2 regions of the Actinomadura decatromicini genome follow, and region 1 is predicted to be linked to the other one. Evidence: riboswitches for the same ligand, from Rfam matches in the RefSeq annotation. Region 1 holds a riboswitch; the other holds the start of a gene.
What was found. Region 1 has a riboswitch for S-adenosylmethionine ahead of FXF68_RS01995 (aminotransferase class V-fold PLP-dependent enzyme). Riboswitches for the same ligand answer to the same signal wherever they lie in the genome.

Region 1 (7,708 bases):
CGGCAAGAACGGCCCCCTGCTCAGCGCCTACGTCGCCAAGTACTTCCACGACATGCGCTCGCATTTCGAGGTCGCGTTCAAGCACATCAAGAACGGCGGCCGGGCGTCCTACATCGTCGGGAACTCCACCTTCTACGGCCACCTGGTCCCAGCCGAGCAGTGGTACGCCACGATGATGCGCGAAGTGGGCTTCACCGACGTCAAGGTCACCACGATCCGAAAGCGGAACAGCAACAAGGCGCTCTACGAGTACGACGTGACCGGAAGACGCCCGTAGCAAAGCCGGTGAAGGTCCGCGGGACCGGGAGCCACGGCGGGCGGTCGCGGCGCAGGGTCATCCTCGTACGGCGGCTCGCCGCGAAACTTTACCTTCCGTCCGCGATGGCCACCCCCGGCAGGACCGTCACAACGTTCCACTGGCCTTCGCGTGGCGGGTTTCATCGAATTGACGTTCCGCGCCGCGTGGCGCATTATCCCTGCCTGTCACCGCGCGCGGGCGCGCGGGCGTGAGAGAGGGCGCCGACAGCGGTATCGTGTCGGCTCCGCGTGCCGGTAGATTGCGGGTCGGCCTCCTTTGCACGGTTTTCACGCTGGGCTTAGACCGGCCCTGGCAGGGTGGCACTTTCCTGATGTCGTCGAACCCGGAGCGAGTGAGGAACCATGTCCGAGGATGACAAGCCCGGGGGCAAGCCGGCGATCAAGGCGAAGTCGGCGATACCGAACGCCAAGAGCATCCGCAGCCCGCAGTTCACGCCGCACGGCATCAGCGCCGGGCGCGGCAGCGGGCTGAACCGTCCGTCGGGGCTCACCGCCAAGCAGGCCCGGAAGCGGCGGATCGCCGTGATCGCCGGGCTGGTCGCCGTCGCGGTGGCGATCGCCGGTGTCGTCGTCTGGTGGGTCAACCGCCCCGGTCCCAAGATCGAGGTGACCGGGAAGTTCGCGTCCGAGCCGAAGGTCAAGATCCCGACCGACCTGTCTCCCGAGGGCGGTCGCAAGGTCACCGCGCCCATCGCGGGCGACGGGACTCCCATCGCGGAGGGCGACACCCTTTACGTCAAGTACGTCTTCTATCAGTGGTCCAAGGACAAGGACGAGGACGACAGCTCCAAGAAGAGCAAGAGCAAGCAGCTCGGGTCGTCCTACAAGCAGGAGGCGCAGGGCCAGGGGACGCAGCCGCTCACCGTCGGCAAGAGCGGCATCAAGGGCTTCGACCAGGGGATGATCGGCCAGAAGTCCGGCAGCCGGGTGGTGCTGCAGATCCCGCCGTCGCAGGGCTTCGGCGAGCAGGGCGCGCAGCTCGGGCTGACCAAGACCGACTGGGTGGTGTTCGTGGTGGACGTCCAGGCGGTCGTCCACAAGAACCCCGGCCCGCAGGGGACGGCGAAGCCGCTCGACGACAAGAGCCTGCCGAAGGTCGAGGACAAGGGCGCCGGCAAGGCCCCGAAGGTGACGGTGCCCGACAAGAAGGCCCCGGACAAGCTCCAGATCAAGACCCTCGTCGAGGGGACGGGCCCGGCGCTCGCCAAGGGCGACGAGGCGATCGTCAACTACCAGGGCACGATCTGGGACACCGGCAAGGAGTTCGACTCCAGCTTCAAGGCGGGCGGCTCCCCCGCCAAGTTCCCGATCGGCACCGGGGGCACCATCCCCGGCTTCGACAAGGGCCTGACGGGCGCGAAGGTCGGCAGCCGGGTGCTGCTCGTCGTCCCGCCCGCGGACGGCTACGGCAAGAAGGGCAGCCCGCCCGCGATCAAGGGCACCGACACCCTCGTCTTCGTGGTGGACATTCTCGCCAAGCTCAAGAAGTGAGCCGTGCTCAAGAGGTGAGCCGTACGGCCGGGCGGTGACGCGAGACCGCCACGCGGCCACAGGAGCGGCGGGGACCCGGCGGGTCCCCGCCGTTCGGCGTTCCCGGGGAATCCGGCGATGCGACGTCCGTCACGACAACCGGGACGGCGCATTGCCCGTCCTCCTAATGGGAGGCCATGGGAGTGTTCATGGGCGGCTCATCCCACTGATCCCCTCAGGTATCGTCGGTCACGCATTAATCACGGGGGGCTTGTGAGCAACGGAGAAAAGGGTGCGGAGGGCACGGAGCACACCGCTCCCGCCCAAACCGGCCGACCGGGCGCCGAGGCCGCGCCGCAGGTCGGACGGGACGGCGGCCCGCCCGCCACGCTGACCGCGCCCACCGAAGAAACCGCCCAAGACCCGGAATTCCCGGACCGGGCCGACATATCTCGGAACGACGACAAGAGCCCCACGGAGGACGCCTCCGCCGGGGTCGGCGGCGATTCCGCCGAGGCCGATGCGGACGGCGATGTGGACGGCCATAACGCCGCCCACGAAGGCCCCCGCGCGGGCCGAGCGTCCGGCGGCGAGGGCGCCGCGCGTGTCGAGACGTCCCCGAACGGAGATACCAGGATCATGTCTTCCGCCTCGTCCACCCCAGGAGAACCGCCCGGGCACGGCCCGGGCGGCGGACGAGGCGGCCCGGAAGGCCCCGGAGGCCCGGGCGGCAAGGGGCCGCGCAAGCCCCGCAAGCCGCGCAGCCGCAAGCGCCGGTTCCTCCGCCGGACGCTGTTCACCCTGCTCGGCCTCCTCGCCTTCTTCGTCGGCGCGTTCGCGATCGCGTACCTGCTCACGCCCGTCCCGTCGCCGCAGGAGCAGGCGGTCGCGCAGGGCCCGACGTTCTACTACTCCGACGGCAAGACGCAGATCGCGAAGACCGGCGTCAACCGCGAGTCGGTCAAGCTCGACAAGATCCCGAAGAGCACCCGCGACGCGGTGATCGCCGCGGAGAACCGCAGCTTCTACGACGACCCCGGCGTGTCGGTCTCGGGCACCTCGCGGGCGCTCTGGTCGACGGTGACGGGCTCCCAGCTCCAGGGCGGGTCGACGATCACGCAGCAGATGGTCCGCAACTACTACGGCGGCATCGGCAAGGAGCGGTCGGTCACCCGCAAGCTCAAGGAGATCATGGTCTCCCTGAAGGTCGGCCGCGAGAAGAACAAGGACTGGATCCTCGAGCAGTACCTCAACACCATCTACTTCGGCCGCGACGCCTACGGCGTCCAGGCCGCGGCGAAGGCGTACTACAACAAGGACGTCTCCGAGCTGACCCCGGCCGAGGGCGCCTACCTCGCCGCCGCGATCCAGCAGCCGAGCAACTTCGCAGACCCGACCGGGGCGCGCCGCGGGTACGCCGAGCAGCGCTGGCACTCGGTCCTCGGCAACATGGTCAGGGACGGCGTGCTGACCCCCGCCCAGTCCGCCTCGCTGGCGTTCCCGGCGCCGCGTAAGGAACGGCTCACCGACGTCCTCAAGGGCCAGAAGGGCTACATGGTCAACGTGGCCAAGAAGGAGCTGGTCGAGCGGCGCGGCTACAGCGAGGACGAGATCAACCGCAGCGGCCTCAAGATCACCACGACGTTCGACCGGCGGCTGATGGACGCGCTGAAGCAGGCCGTGGCGCAGAACGCGCCGAGCGGGATGAACAAGAAGATCCGGACGGGCGCGGTGTCGGTCGACCCGGCCACCGGGCAGGTCCTCGCGTTCTACGGCGGCCGCGGCTACCTGGACGAGGCGCTGAGCAGCGCGTTCGGCGACTGGGCGCAGGCCGGCTCGGGGTTCAAGCCGATCGCGCTGGCCGCCGCGCTGGAGGACGGCAAGTCCCTCAGCACGTCCTACGACGGCAGTTCGCCGCAGTACTTCAACGGCACCCGCATCGAGAACGACAGCGGCGAGAACTTCGGGACGATCAACCTCGTCACGGCGACCGAGCACTCCGTCAACACCGCCTACGTGAACCTCGGCCGCGACGTCGGCAACGAGAAGATCGCCGAGATGGCGGAGAAGATGGGCATCCCGGCGGCGCAGATGAACGCGGCGCAGCGGTCCGCGGCGACGTTCCCGCTCGGGGTCGTGTCGCTGCATCCCGTCCAGCAGGCGGGGGTCTACGCGACGTTCGCGGCCGAGGGCGTGCACCGGACGCCGTTCGTGGTGAAGTCCGTCACGGAGGACGGCGGTCACAAGCGCACGTTCAGCGAGAAGGGCAAGCGGGCCCTGAGCGAGCAGAACGCGCGGGACGCGACGTACGCGATGCAGCAGGTCGTCCAGGGCGGCACCGGGACGGGCGCGCAGCTCCCCGACGGCCGCGACGTCGCGGGCAAGACCGGTACGACCGACCAGGGACGCGCGATCTGGTTCAACGGCTACATCCCGCAGATGGCGACGTCGGTGGCGATGTTCCGCAGCGACGGCAAGCCCCTCCAGATCCCCGGCTTCGGCGCGTACGGCGGGCAGCTCCCCGCGCAGATCTGGCGGTCGTACATGAGCGAGGCGGTCAACATCAAGGGCTACGACCCCGAGTCGTTCGGGTCGCCGTCGATGCGGCCGGGCGGCGGCTGGAGCAACCCGCCCGACTCGACCGGCCCCGGCGGGACGGACGAGCCGCCCTCGACCGGGCCGGAGGAGCCGCCGCCCTCCAACGGGACGGAGGGCCCCGACCTCCCGACCCCGCCCACCGACCTGCCGACGCTGCTGCCCACGCCGCCCGGCGGGGGCGGCGGTGACGACGGCGGAGGCGGCGGGCCGACCGACGGTCCGGGCGACGGCGGGGGCGGAGGCCGTCCCGCCACGCACGACTAGCCCTGTTCCGGGTTCCGGGGCCCCGGCCGGGTCAGTCGCAGGCTTTGCCGATCGTGGCCGGGGTCTCCTTCAGCACGGTGTCGAGCTGCGCGACGTCGCCGCCGCCGACGGCCGGGGCGGCGGCGCGGAGCCGGTCCGCCTCGGCCTTCAGGGCCTTGCGCAGGTCGCTGTCGCCGGTCTCCTTCGCGAGGGCGTCGAGGCGCCCGGCGAGCTTCTCCGTCGCCTGCCGCCACTGCGCGGGCTCCGCCGCGGGGACGCTCCGCACCTGCGTGATGTACTGCTGGAACGCCTGCCTGGTGTCGTCGCACACCTTGCCGGAGTCGCCGCCCAGCGCGCCGCACCCGCCCAGCAGGCCGGCCGCGCCCAGCGCGGCGACGCCCGCCGCCAGCGCCCGAACAACCCCGTACCGCATCGCACCCTCCAGCTCGGTCCCCGCCCGGCCATCTTTGATCCCCGACCAGACCCGCATATAATTCCGCATTAGGTCATGAGCGCCAGCGTCAAGCCCCGGCTTGCTGGCCGGCAACCCTTCGTCCGCGATGGGGTGCCCCGGGTGAGGACCCGGCCGGACGCGGTTCCGCGGCCCGGCAAGCGCGGACCCTGGCCACTCCCCGGGGTCCCTGACCCGGAAGGCTCCGGTGTGTCCACGCTGCTCGCCCCCTCCCCCATCACTCCTGCTGTGACGCGCGCCGAAGGGGGCCGGGTTCGCCCGCTCCCCCGGATCATCGGCGCGGACGTCCCCGTCCCCGTGAAGGGCGGCGGACACGTCCCCTACGCCAACCTCGACTACGCGGCGAGCGCGCCCTGCCTGGAGGCGGCGCACGAGGCCGTCGCCCGCGCGCTGCCGTACTACAGCAGCGTCCACCGCGGCGCCGGGTACGCGTCGCAGGTGACGACGCGGGCGTACGAGGAGGCGCGGGACGCCGTCCGGTCGTTCCTCGGCGCGTGGCGGCGCTCGGCGGTCGTGTTCACGCGCAACACGACGGACGCGATGAACCTGCTGGCGCACGCCGTCCCGCGCGGGACGAGCGTCGTCGTCTTCGAGACCGAGCACCACGCCTCCCTGCTGCCGTGGCGGCGGGCCGTGCGGCTGCCCGCGCCCGCGACCCCGGCCGAGGCGATCTCCGCCGCCGACCGGGCGCTGCGCGAGTCGCCGATCGGGTCGCGGCTGCTCGTCGTCACCGCCGCGTCCAACGTCACCGGCGAGCTGTGGCCGGTCGAGGAGCTGGCGAAGGTCGCGCACCGCAACGGCGCGCGGATCGCGGTGGACGCGGCGCAGCTCGTCCCGCACCGGCCGCTGGACATGACGGCGCTCGGCCTCGACTACGTCGCGTTCTCCGGGCACAAGCTGTACGCGCCGTTCGGCACGGGCGTGCTCGCCGGGCGCGCGGACTGGCTGCGCGCCGCCGAGCCGTACCTGAAGGGCGGCGGCGCCAGCGCGTCCGTCGGCCGGACGACCCGCTGGGCCGCGTCCGCCGAGCAGCGGCACGAGGCGGGCTCCCCGAACGTGCTGGGCGCGATCGCGCTCGCCGCCGCCTGCGCGACGCTGAGCGGATCGTGGGACGCGGTCCGCGCCCGCGAGGAGTCGCTCCTCGGACGGCTCCGCGCGGGGCTCGCGGAGCTGCCGTCCGTCCGGGAGCTGACGCTGTGGGGCGACCGCGCGCCGCGCGTCGGGATCGTGTCGTTCATCGTGGACGGCTGGAACGCGTCGGACGTGGCGCTTACGCTGTCCGAGGAGTACGGCGTCGGCGTCCGGGACGGGAGGTTCTGCGCCCACCCCCTCGTCCGGCACCTGCTGGACGGGGACGGGCGGGGAGACCGGGCGGGGTGCTCGGCAGGGGGCCGGGACACCGCCGTCCGCGCCAGCCTCGGCATCGGCACGAGCGAGGAGCACGTCGATCGGCTCCTCGCCGCCCTCGCCGGACTGACGGGACGCTGACCAGCGCGCTCACCCGTACTGTCAGGTGATGGTGCGCTTTGGTGCTGTTCGCCCATGTAGCGTAGGCAGACGCGCGGGGACGAGCACGGAGGAAACAGGGGGTGGCGACCGTGGCCGACGCGTGGCGTCCCACGTCGGAACTGGAGCGCCGGCTCCAGGAGACCGTCCGGGCCGGGGACCAGGAGAGCTATTTCCGCCTCCTCGCGGACAGCGAGCTCGTCGTCCCCGTGCCCCCCGACATCGCGGAGGGGATGCTCGCGGGCGAGGCGCAGCCGTCCTGGCCGACCCAGGAGGAGGACGGCCGCGTCCACGTGCTCGCGTACACGTCGGCGTCGGCGATGCGCGCCTGCCTCGGGCCGTCCTACCGGCACTTCGTGACCGTCCGGTTCGGCGACATCGCTGAGACGTGGCCGGACGACCGCTGGTGGCTCGCCGTCGACGCGCCCGCCCGCGGCGCCACGGCGGCGCTGCCGATCGAGTCGCGGCTGCCCGCCTGGTTCGTCCGGCAGGTCGCGGCCGGCGACGGCCGCCCGCCGCAGGTCGGCCGCGCGTCCCCGCCCTGGGAGGAGCTGCGCGGCCAGCACCGCGGGCTCCCCCGCGAACCGGCCGCCGCACCCGCCGCACCCGCCGCCGAGCCCGGACCTGTTGTCGAGCCCGCACCCGAGCCCGCGCCCGAGGCGGCGTCCGAGCCGACGCTCGGGCAGGCTCCCGAGCCGGGGCCCCTGCCCGAGCAGGTGCCGGATCCGGTCGCCGAGCAGGCCGACGCGGCGCGGGGCGGAACGGCGCGGGCGGAGTTCCAGCCCGCCAACGACGTGGAGCGCGAGCTGCTCCGCGCCGCCGCCAACAACGACCACGACCTCTTCCTGCAGACGCTCGCGGCGACGGACGTGCTGCTGCCCATCCCGGACGACATCGACTACGCGCTGCGTCCGGGCCGTCCTGGGTTCCCCTGGCAGACGCGGGAGGTGGACGGTTCGACCGTCGTCCCCGTCTTCACCTCGCCCGAGCGCCTCATCGAGGCCGCCCACGCCGCCGGGACCGGCACCGAGTACATCAGGCTGCCGTTCACCGTCGTCCTGCGCTACTGGCCCGACCACGGCTGGCTGCTCGCCATCAACT
Region 2 (7,708 bases), on a different contig from region 1:
GAGAGGACCGAGGAGCTCGCGGTCAAGGCCGCGCAGGGTGACCAGAGCGCCCTCAACGAGCTCCTCCGCAGGATCGAGCCTGACGTCCTGCGGCACAGCTCCCGCTTCCTGCCCTGCCGGCAGGACGCCGAGGAGGCATGCCAGGACGCCCTGCTCCAGGTCGCGCGGAACATCCACCGGTTCGAGGGCCGGTCGAGGTTCAGCACCTGGCTGCACGTCGTCGTCGCCAACTCCGCCCGGTCCACCTACCGGTCGTTGAAGCGGCGGTCGGTGGAGCAGGCGGGCGAGCTTCCGCAGCAGCGTCCCGACCCGCGCCGGACCAGCGTCATCGCCGGTTCCCGGGTCGACATCCTGGACGCCATGGAAGACCTGGAGGCCCGCAAGCCGGACCTCATCCAGGCGCTCGTCCTGCGGGACGTGTCCCAACTGGAGTACGCGGAGATCGCGGAGCAGCTCGGCCTGCCCCTCGGCACGGTCAAGTCGCGCATCCACGAGGCGCGCAAGCAGGTCCGGCAGACCCTGGGCGAGTCCTACACCTGACCCCCGCACGACGCTTCCGGAGCGCGGACGGGCGTCAAGGCTCGGTCATCGGGACGCAACGGTGCGCCCATGCCCCGGCGACCCGCCCGTCCGCGCCGAGACCATGCCGTGCATGTCCTCAGGCCCGGCGCAGCGCGACCAACGTCCGATCTTCATCCTCGGCTGCGCCCGGTCGGGGACGTCCCTGCTGCAGCAGATGCTGCATTCGCATCCGCGCATCGCCGTCCCCGCCGAGACGAGTTTCGTCCTCCCGGCCTATACGGCGCGGTGCGAGTTCGGTGACCTCACGGTCAGGGACAACAGGCGCGAGCTGGCGGACTGGATCACCCGCGACCGGTCCACGAAGTTCCGCGTGCTCGGTTTGGACGCGGCCGAAACCAGCGAGGAGATCGTCGCCGGGCCGCCCACGCTGGGCTCCGTGGTCGGCACCGTGTTCGGCGCGTACGCGCGCCGGTTCGACAAGCCGCGCTGGGGCGACCGGCGGCCGAGCTACATCCGGTACGCGGGTTCGCTGCTGCGGATGTTCCCGGACGCCCAGTTCGTCCACCTGGTCCGGGACGGCCGCGACTGCGTCGCGTCCCTGCTGGAGAGGCCGTGGTACGACCAGGACGTCCACCACGCCATCTCCGCGTGGCGGGAGGCCGTCGACCGGGGCCGCCGCCTCGGCGCCCGCCTCGGCCCGGACGGCTACTACGAGATGCAGTACGAGCGCCTCGTCGCTGACCCCGCCGACGAGCTGGCGAGGCTCTGCGCCTTCCTCGGCGAGGACTTCGACCCCGCCATGACCGCCATCGCGCGGCCGGACCGCGCCGTGAAGCGGTCCGTCCAGGAGCGCGGCGGCTGGCACGGCCGGACGAAGAGCGCCATCACGACCACCCGCGTCGGGTCGTGGGCGCAGCGCCTGCACTCCTGGGAGATCAGCCTGGCGGAGGCCGCGTTCGGCCAGCGCCTCGCCGAGTTCGGCTACGAGCCGAGCGGCCTGCCGAAGCCGCCCGCGTCGCAGCTCGCCCGGTTCGCCAAGATCAGCACGCACCGCCGGATGGCGCAGCGCAAGGAGGCCCTGCGCGAGCGCTGGCGCCGCCACCACGAGCCGAACCCCGTCGAATGCCTCCTGACGCCGGAGCCCGCCCCGAAACCGCGAGCCGACTCCGGAAGCCCCCTCGCGAGCTGAGCCGCGAGACGTCAGTCGAGGGCCGCGAGCTGGTCGGCGAACCAGCGGTGCGGGGGGAGCACGGTCGCGGCGGCGGCGAGACGGGCGCAGCGCTCCGCGCGCTCGGCGCGGGGCATCAGCAGAGCCCGGTGCAGGGCCTCGGCGGTCTGCGACACGTCGTAGGGGTTGATCGTCAGCGCGTCCTCGGACAGCTCGGCCGCCGCGCCCGCCTCCCGGGACAGCACCAGCGCACAGCCCCGCCGCGACAGGACGGGCCCCTCCTTCGCGACGAGGTTCATCCCGTCCCTGATCGGGTTGACCAGCAGGACGTCCGCGAGCCCGTAGGCGGCGAGGGAGCGCGGGTAGTCGTCGTTCACCTGCACGATCAGCGGGTCCCAGTCGGCGGTGCCGAACTCGTCGGTGATCTGCTTGGCCGTCCGCTCGACGGCCTCGGTGTACTCCCGGTACTCGCGCAGGTCGTAGCGGGACGGGTAGGCGAACGCGAGGTGCACCACCCGGCCGCGCCATTCGGGATGGTTGACGAGCAACTCGCGGTAGGCGGCGAGCCCGCGCACGATGTTCTTGGACAGTTCCGTCCGGTCGACACGGACGATGAGCTGACGGTCGCCCACCTGTTCGCGTAGCGCGCGCGCCCGGTCGACGACGTCCTGTTCGGCGGCGCGTTGGCGCAGGGCCGTCCCGTCGACGCCGAGGCCATGGACGCCTACGCGCGTGACGTGTCCGCCGCACGAGACGGTACGCGAGGCACGGTCGACCCGAGTGCCGGGCAGCAACTCGCAGCAGTCGAGGAACGCCGAAGCCCATCGCTCTGTCAGGAACCCAGCGTGGTCCGCCCCGAGGATGCCCAGCAGGATCTGCGTACCGATGTCGTCAGGGAGAAGGCGGAAATAGTCGGGTGGAGCCCACGGCGTGTGCGAGAAATGCACGATCCTCAGGTCGGGACGTCTCTCGCGCAGCATCCTGGGCGCGAGAGACAGGTGGTAGTCCTGGATCGCGGCCTTCGCGCCGGGTGCGGCGTCCCGGGCCAGGGCGTCCGCGAACGCCGCGTTGTACGCCTCGTAGGACTGCCAGTCGCGCCGGGTGCTCGCGTCGAAATGCGGGCTGCGCGGGGTGTCGTACAGCAGGTGGTGGACGAACCACAGCGTCGAGTTCGCCACGGCGTTGTAGGCGCGGTGGAACGTCCCCGCCGGGATGTCGAGCATCCGCACGGCCGCGCCGCCCGTCTCGTACCCGGCGAGGTCGAGACGGCCGTCGGGGGAGCTGCGGGCGGCCGTCCGGTCGGCCTCGCCCAGGCTTGAGCACACCCACAGCACGTCCGGCGACGCCTCGTCGTGTGCCGCCGCTATCCCGGCGAGGCCGGAGACGAGTCCGCCGCCGCCGCGCCGCATGGTGAGCGCGCCGTCCTCCGACAGCGAGAACGACACCGGGCCCCGGTTCGACGCCACCAGCACTTGGCTCATACCGGCAGGGTCTCAGTTGGGACCGGGGCGCTTCAAAGCGCCCCGCGTGCCGCGCGCCGCCCCGCCGGACGGGTCCGAGGGGTGATCAAGAACTCGTCCGGGTAACGTCTCAAGGGCCGGACCCACCTGTCTCGCATCCGGTCAGTTCATGTAAAGTCACGCATACAAGCCCAAAGCGGCTTGGCGCTCGACAACTGAATACAGCTCATCCAGAGGGGTGGAGGGACCGGCCCTGCGAAGCCCCGGCAACCACCCGGCTAAGGCGTACTCGCGATCCTGCGAGGCCGGCCGGGAGATGGTGCCAACTCCGGCCTGCGACCAAGGTGGCGCAGGAAAGATGGGGAGAAAGGCCTCGCCAGCATGGCACTCACGCCTGCCACCGCCGACCTCGGACCGGCAACCGCCCTCGTCTGCCGCGAATGCGGCTCGTCCCGCGATCTCGGGCCGCACTACGCCTGCGAGGAGTGTTTCGGCCCCCTGGAGATCGCGTACGACTTCGGGGGAGTCACCCGCGCGAGCATCGAATCCGGTCCGCGCAACATCTGGCGGTACCGGGGACTGCTGCCCGTCCCGTCCAACATCGCGGACACGCCGAACACCGAGCCCGGACTGACCCGGCTCGTCCGCGCCGACAACCTCGCCGAGAGCCTCGGCCTGCAGAGCCTCTGGGTCAAGGACGACAGCGGCAACCCGACCCACTCGTTCAAGGACCGCGTCGTCGCCGTCGCGCTCGCCGCCGCCCGCGAGCTCGGCTTCAAGGTGCTGGCCTGCCCGTCCACGGGCAACCTCGCCAACGCCGTCGCCGCGGCGGCCGCCCGCGCGGGCATCCGCAGCGCGGTGTTCGTCCCGTCGAACCTGGAGTCGCAGAAGATCATCACGACGGCCGTCTACGGCGGGACGTTCGTGACGGTCGACGGCAACTACGACGACGTGAACCGGCTCGCCTCGGAGATCGCCGGGGAGCAGGACGACTGGGCGTTCGTCAACGTCAACGTCCGGCCGTACTACGCGGAGGGCTCCAAGACCCTCGGCTACGAGATCGCCGAGCAGCTCGGCTGGCGGCTGCCGGACCAGATCGTCGTCCCGGTCGCGTCCGGCTCCCAGCTCACCAAGATCGACAAGGCGTTCCAGGAGCTGATCAAGCTGGGCCTCGTCGAGGACCGGCCGTACCGCGTGTTCGGCGCGCAGGCCGCGGGCTGCGGCCCGGTCGCCGCCGCGTTCAAGGCCGGCCTCGACGTGATCCGCCCGGTGAAGCCGGACACGATCGCGAAGTCCCTCGCCATCGGCAACCCGGCCGACGGCCCCTACGTCCTGGACGTCGCCCGCCGCACCAACGGCGCCGTCGAGGACGTCACCGACGACGAGGTCGTCGAGGGCATCCAACTGCTCGCCCGCACCGAGGGGATCTTCGGCGAGACGGCGGGCGGCGTGACCGTGGCGACGCTCCGCAAGCTGATCGGCACCGGGGCGCTCGACCCGTCCGCCGAGACCGTGATCATCAACTCGGGGGACGGGTTGAAGACCCTGGACGCCGTCGCGCCGGTCGCCGCGCCGTCCGCCAACATCGCCCCGTCCCTGGAAGCGTTCCGCGCCGCGGGCCTCGCCTGAGAAAAGGAGCAGCATGAGCACCGTGTCCGTCCGTATACCGACGATCCTGCGGACCTACACCGGCGGCGAGGCGGAGGTGAAGGCCGAGGGCGCCACCCTGCGCGCGGTCGTCGCCGACCTGGAGGCCAGCTACTCCGGCATCTCCGCCCGCATCCTGGACGACGCCGGCAAGATCCGCCGCTTCGTGAACGTCTACGTCGGCGACGAGGACGTCCGCTTCGCCGACGGCCTCGACACCGCGACGCCCGAGGGCGTCCAGATCTCGATCATCCCCGCCGTGGCGGGCGGCTGAGAGCCGAACCCGATCCCGGCGCGCCCCCACCGCGCGCCGGGATCGGGTTCATCTTTGTCGGAGGCATGGTGCAGTATCGGCGCCAGTCCACCGAGGAGCCAGGGTGCCGTTCAAAAACCAGCAGATCGCCGACCACGCCTTCCTGCAGAAGATGTTCGAGGACGACTACTACCCCGACCACCTGGTAGCCAAGGCGAGGTCGATCCTGCAACGCCTCTGCGAACGAATAGAGGCCGAAAACCCCGCCGACCTCCCAGCCCTCTACACCCTCACCCAGGCCGCCACAGAAGAGATCAACGTCCTGACCGAGGAGTTCTACGAGGCGGACAGCGAAATAGAAACAGTGGCCCGCGACTTCCTGGCCGAAGACTTCTGGTTCATCGCAACCGCCTACGACTTCCCCAACGCAGACCTAGAAGAACTAGTAGCAAACCGAGACTGGTAACCCCGCTAAAAGAGCGGATGCTCCCCGGGGAACGCTTCGCGGACGTGCGAGAGCATCCTCTCCTCACACGCTCCGAACCGCTCAAAGTTCTGCCGCGCCTGCCCCAGACTCAAACGCCGGTTCGGCCCGCCCCGAACCACGTCGACGTCATGCTCGTCCTGCCCGTCGTCCTCCCAAAAGCACACCGGGCAGATCTCGAAGAACCCCCGTTGCTCAAGCGTCAAATAACCGCAACAAGGACACGCATAAGGCTCCCCTCGCGGCCCCCGTCGCACATTGAAGAACACTGTTCTCGATGCCTTACCGGAGAAGGAGGCGCCACTACTCGACCAATACCTTGGCCCTCCAGAGCCTCGACCGGCCGTGGCCGGATGCCATCCACGGCTTCAGGCTAGTCACACGGACCGAGCGCGAAGGGCCGACGGCTGACCGTCTCCTGCTCTCGTGTTGTCAGCCGTCGTGCGCGGCGCCGGGTGGTGGACGCCGAGGAAGCGGGCTGCCACCCAGGTGTGACGGCTTGGGCGTGCGGCGGAGCCGCCGCCATCCTCGACAGATCGGGATCGGGGGAGCCACGCACCTTTCCAACTCAGCTTGCAACGTCCCTGTACCGGCGGAGTCTCGCGCCAGCCTCAGCGATGTTCGCAGTCGCGCGGCCTGGGTGATTCAGTTGGACATGGCCAGGTCGCGGGGCAGCGCCTCAAGGATCTCGAATCGCTGATCCAGACCGGTCATGTTGAGGAGGTTGGAGACTCGTGGCGAAGGGCGCAGAAACACGAGGCGACCGCCTAGAGCCGTGATGCGCTTCCAGGCGCGAAGCAGTGCGTTGATACAGGAAGAGTCGCAGAAGGTCAGCCCGGAAAGGTCGATCGCTATGCGGGGCGGGGTCCGCAACGGGAGCACGCGGGCGACTCCGTCATCGAGAAGCGGCGCGCTGTGGAGGTCCATCTCCCCGTGAACAACTATCACCGGCCAGTCGTCTTGCTCCTTCAGGGAGACGCTTGCTTCTTGTTTCTTCACGGAGACGTTTGCTTTGCGTGGTGCTGCCACCATCGCCCTACAACCTCCCGACCATCGATCCAGGTCACGAGCCAAACCCATGCCGTAAGTACGACTGCGCTTACCCGGTGTAGACGTGATCTAACGCGGCGACGCGTCCCCCATGACGACCGGCCGGGACGGGGCTGGCCAGTGCGGCGCGACGCGCGGCCCGGCCAGCCGCCCGGTGACCGGCACCCACGCCACACGCCCCGCGCGGCCAGGCGCGGGGCCGCGCTAGCGGCCCAAGCGCCGCCGCCCCCTGATTCCAAGCAGCCAAATTCCGCAGAGCATCTACGCCGCAGCGAGAGACATTTCCGAGTACCCGCAAGGCCCGAGAGTTGCGAACCCTCGTAGGGGCGATGAGGACGCCATGGTAAAGCCGCTGGCTGGATGCCGCATGGGCGACCGTACATGGAGTGTGATTGCAGCAGACCTCCGGTTGTGCACGAGACCCCGGCGTGTCGCTGAAACGATCAAGGGCGTTCTCGACAGGGGGACGCCCGTAGCGTCTCAGACATGCCCGGTCGCTCGTCCCGTCTTGGGGCAGTTTTCCTCTCGCCCGGAGCGGCCGGGACCGGCCCGGAGAGGACGGCAAGCCAGCCGTTTCCGACTGGCCTCCGGCGACTGCGGAAAGGCTGCCCTTAATGTGAGGGGGTTCTGCTCGTCCAGTTGGAACGCGATGTTCGCCGGTTGAATCCATATTGGGGGGCTGGTTGTAGGGTGGCGGCGTTTCGGGCTGTTGTGTTGTGTTTGAGGTTGGGGAGTGTCTCGTTAATGAGACTCGGGAGTATGGCCGAGGGCTTGGGGTTGCCAGTCAGGGTGGTTTGAGTGATGGTCGGCAGCTCGGCGAAGGCTTGTAGGGCTTCGCGGGCTCCTGGCAGGGCTCGGCCTCGTGTGCGCATCTCGTCGGCTCGGGCGCGGTCGCCGGCGGCCTGGGCCTCGACGAATTTGGGGAAGTAGTCGCCTGGGTCCTCGATGTCGTAGAGGTCGAGGGTTTCGCGGAAGATGACTTGTTCGGTGCGGCCGGTGACGTCTGCTAGGCGGTCAACGTGGCGGCCCGGGCTGGGCACTCGGTGGCGATGCTGCGGAGCGCCTACGCTCACTGCATCGACGGCGACTAGGAGATCATGAACCGGCGCATTGATGCAGCGCTG

Region 2: linked by a shared signal. The riboswitch ahead of thrC (threonine synthase) and the one ahead of FXF68_RS01995 (aminotransferase class V-fold PLP-dependent enzyme) in region 1 are both predicted to bind S-adenosylmethionine.

The regions. Positions count from the first base shown of each region.
Region 1 is NZ_VSRQ01000001.1:512,715-520,422, forward strand. It holds gene FXF68_RS01975 (DNA methyltransferase) at 1-277, shown strand, start outside; gene FXF68_RS01980 (FKBP-type peptidyl-prolyl cis-trans isomerase) at 661-1,809, shown strand; gene FXF68_RS01985 (transglycosylase domain-containing protein) at 2,062-4,650, shown strand; gene FXF68_RS01990 (hypothetical protein) at 4,682-5,062, opposite strand; SAM riboswitch class IV at 5,134-5,250, shown strand; gene FXF68_RS01995 (aminotransferase class V-fold PLP-dependent enzyme) at 5,318-6,589, shown strand; gene FXF68_RS02000 (SseB family protein) at 6,691-7,708, shown strand, end outside.
Region 2 is NZ_VSRQ01000010.1:297,349-305,056, forward strand. It holds gene FXF68_RS37570 (RNA polymerase sigma factor) at 1-540, shown strand, start outside; gene FXF68_RS37575 (sulfotransferase family protein) at 653-1,711, shown strand; gene FXF68_RS37580 (alpha,alpha-trehalose-phosphate synthase (UDP-forming)) at 1,723-3,171, opposite strand; SAM riboswitch class I at 3,374-3,515, shown strand; gene thrC (threonine synthase) at 3,532-4,779, shown strand; gene FXF68_RS37590 (MoaD/ThiS family protein) at 4,793-5,071, shown strand; gene FXF68_RS37595 (DUF5713 family protein) at 5,175-5,516, shown strand; gene FXF68_RS44880 (CPCC family cysteine-rich protein) at 5,522-5,803, opposite strand; gene FXF68_RS37605 (STAS domain-containing protein) at 6,180-6,566, opposite strand.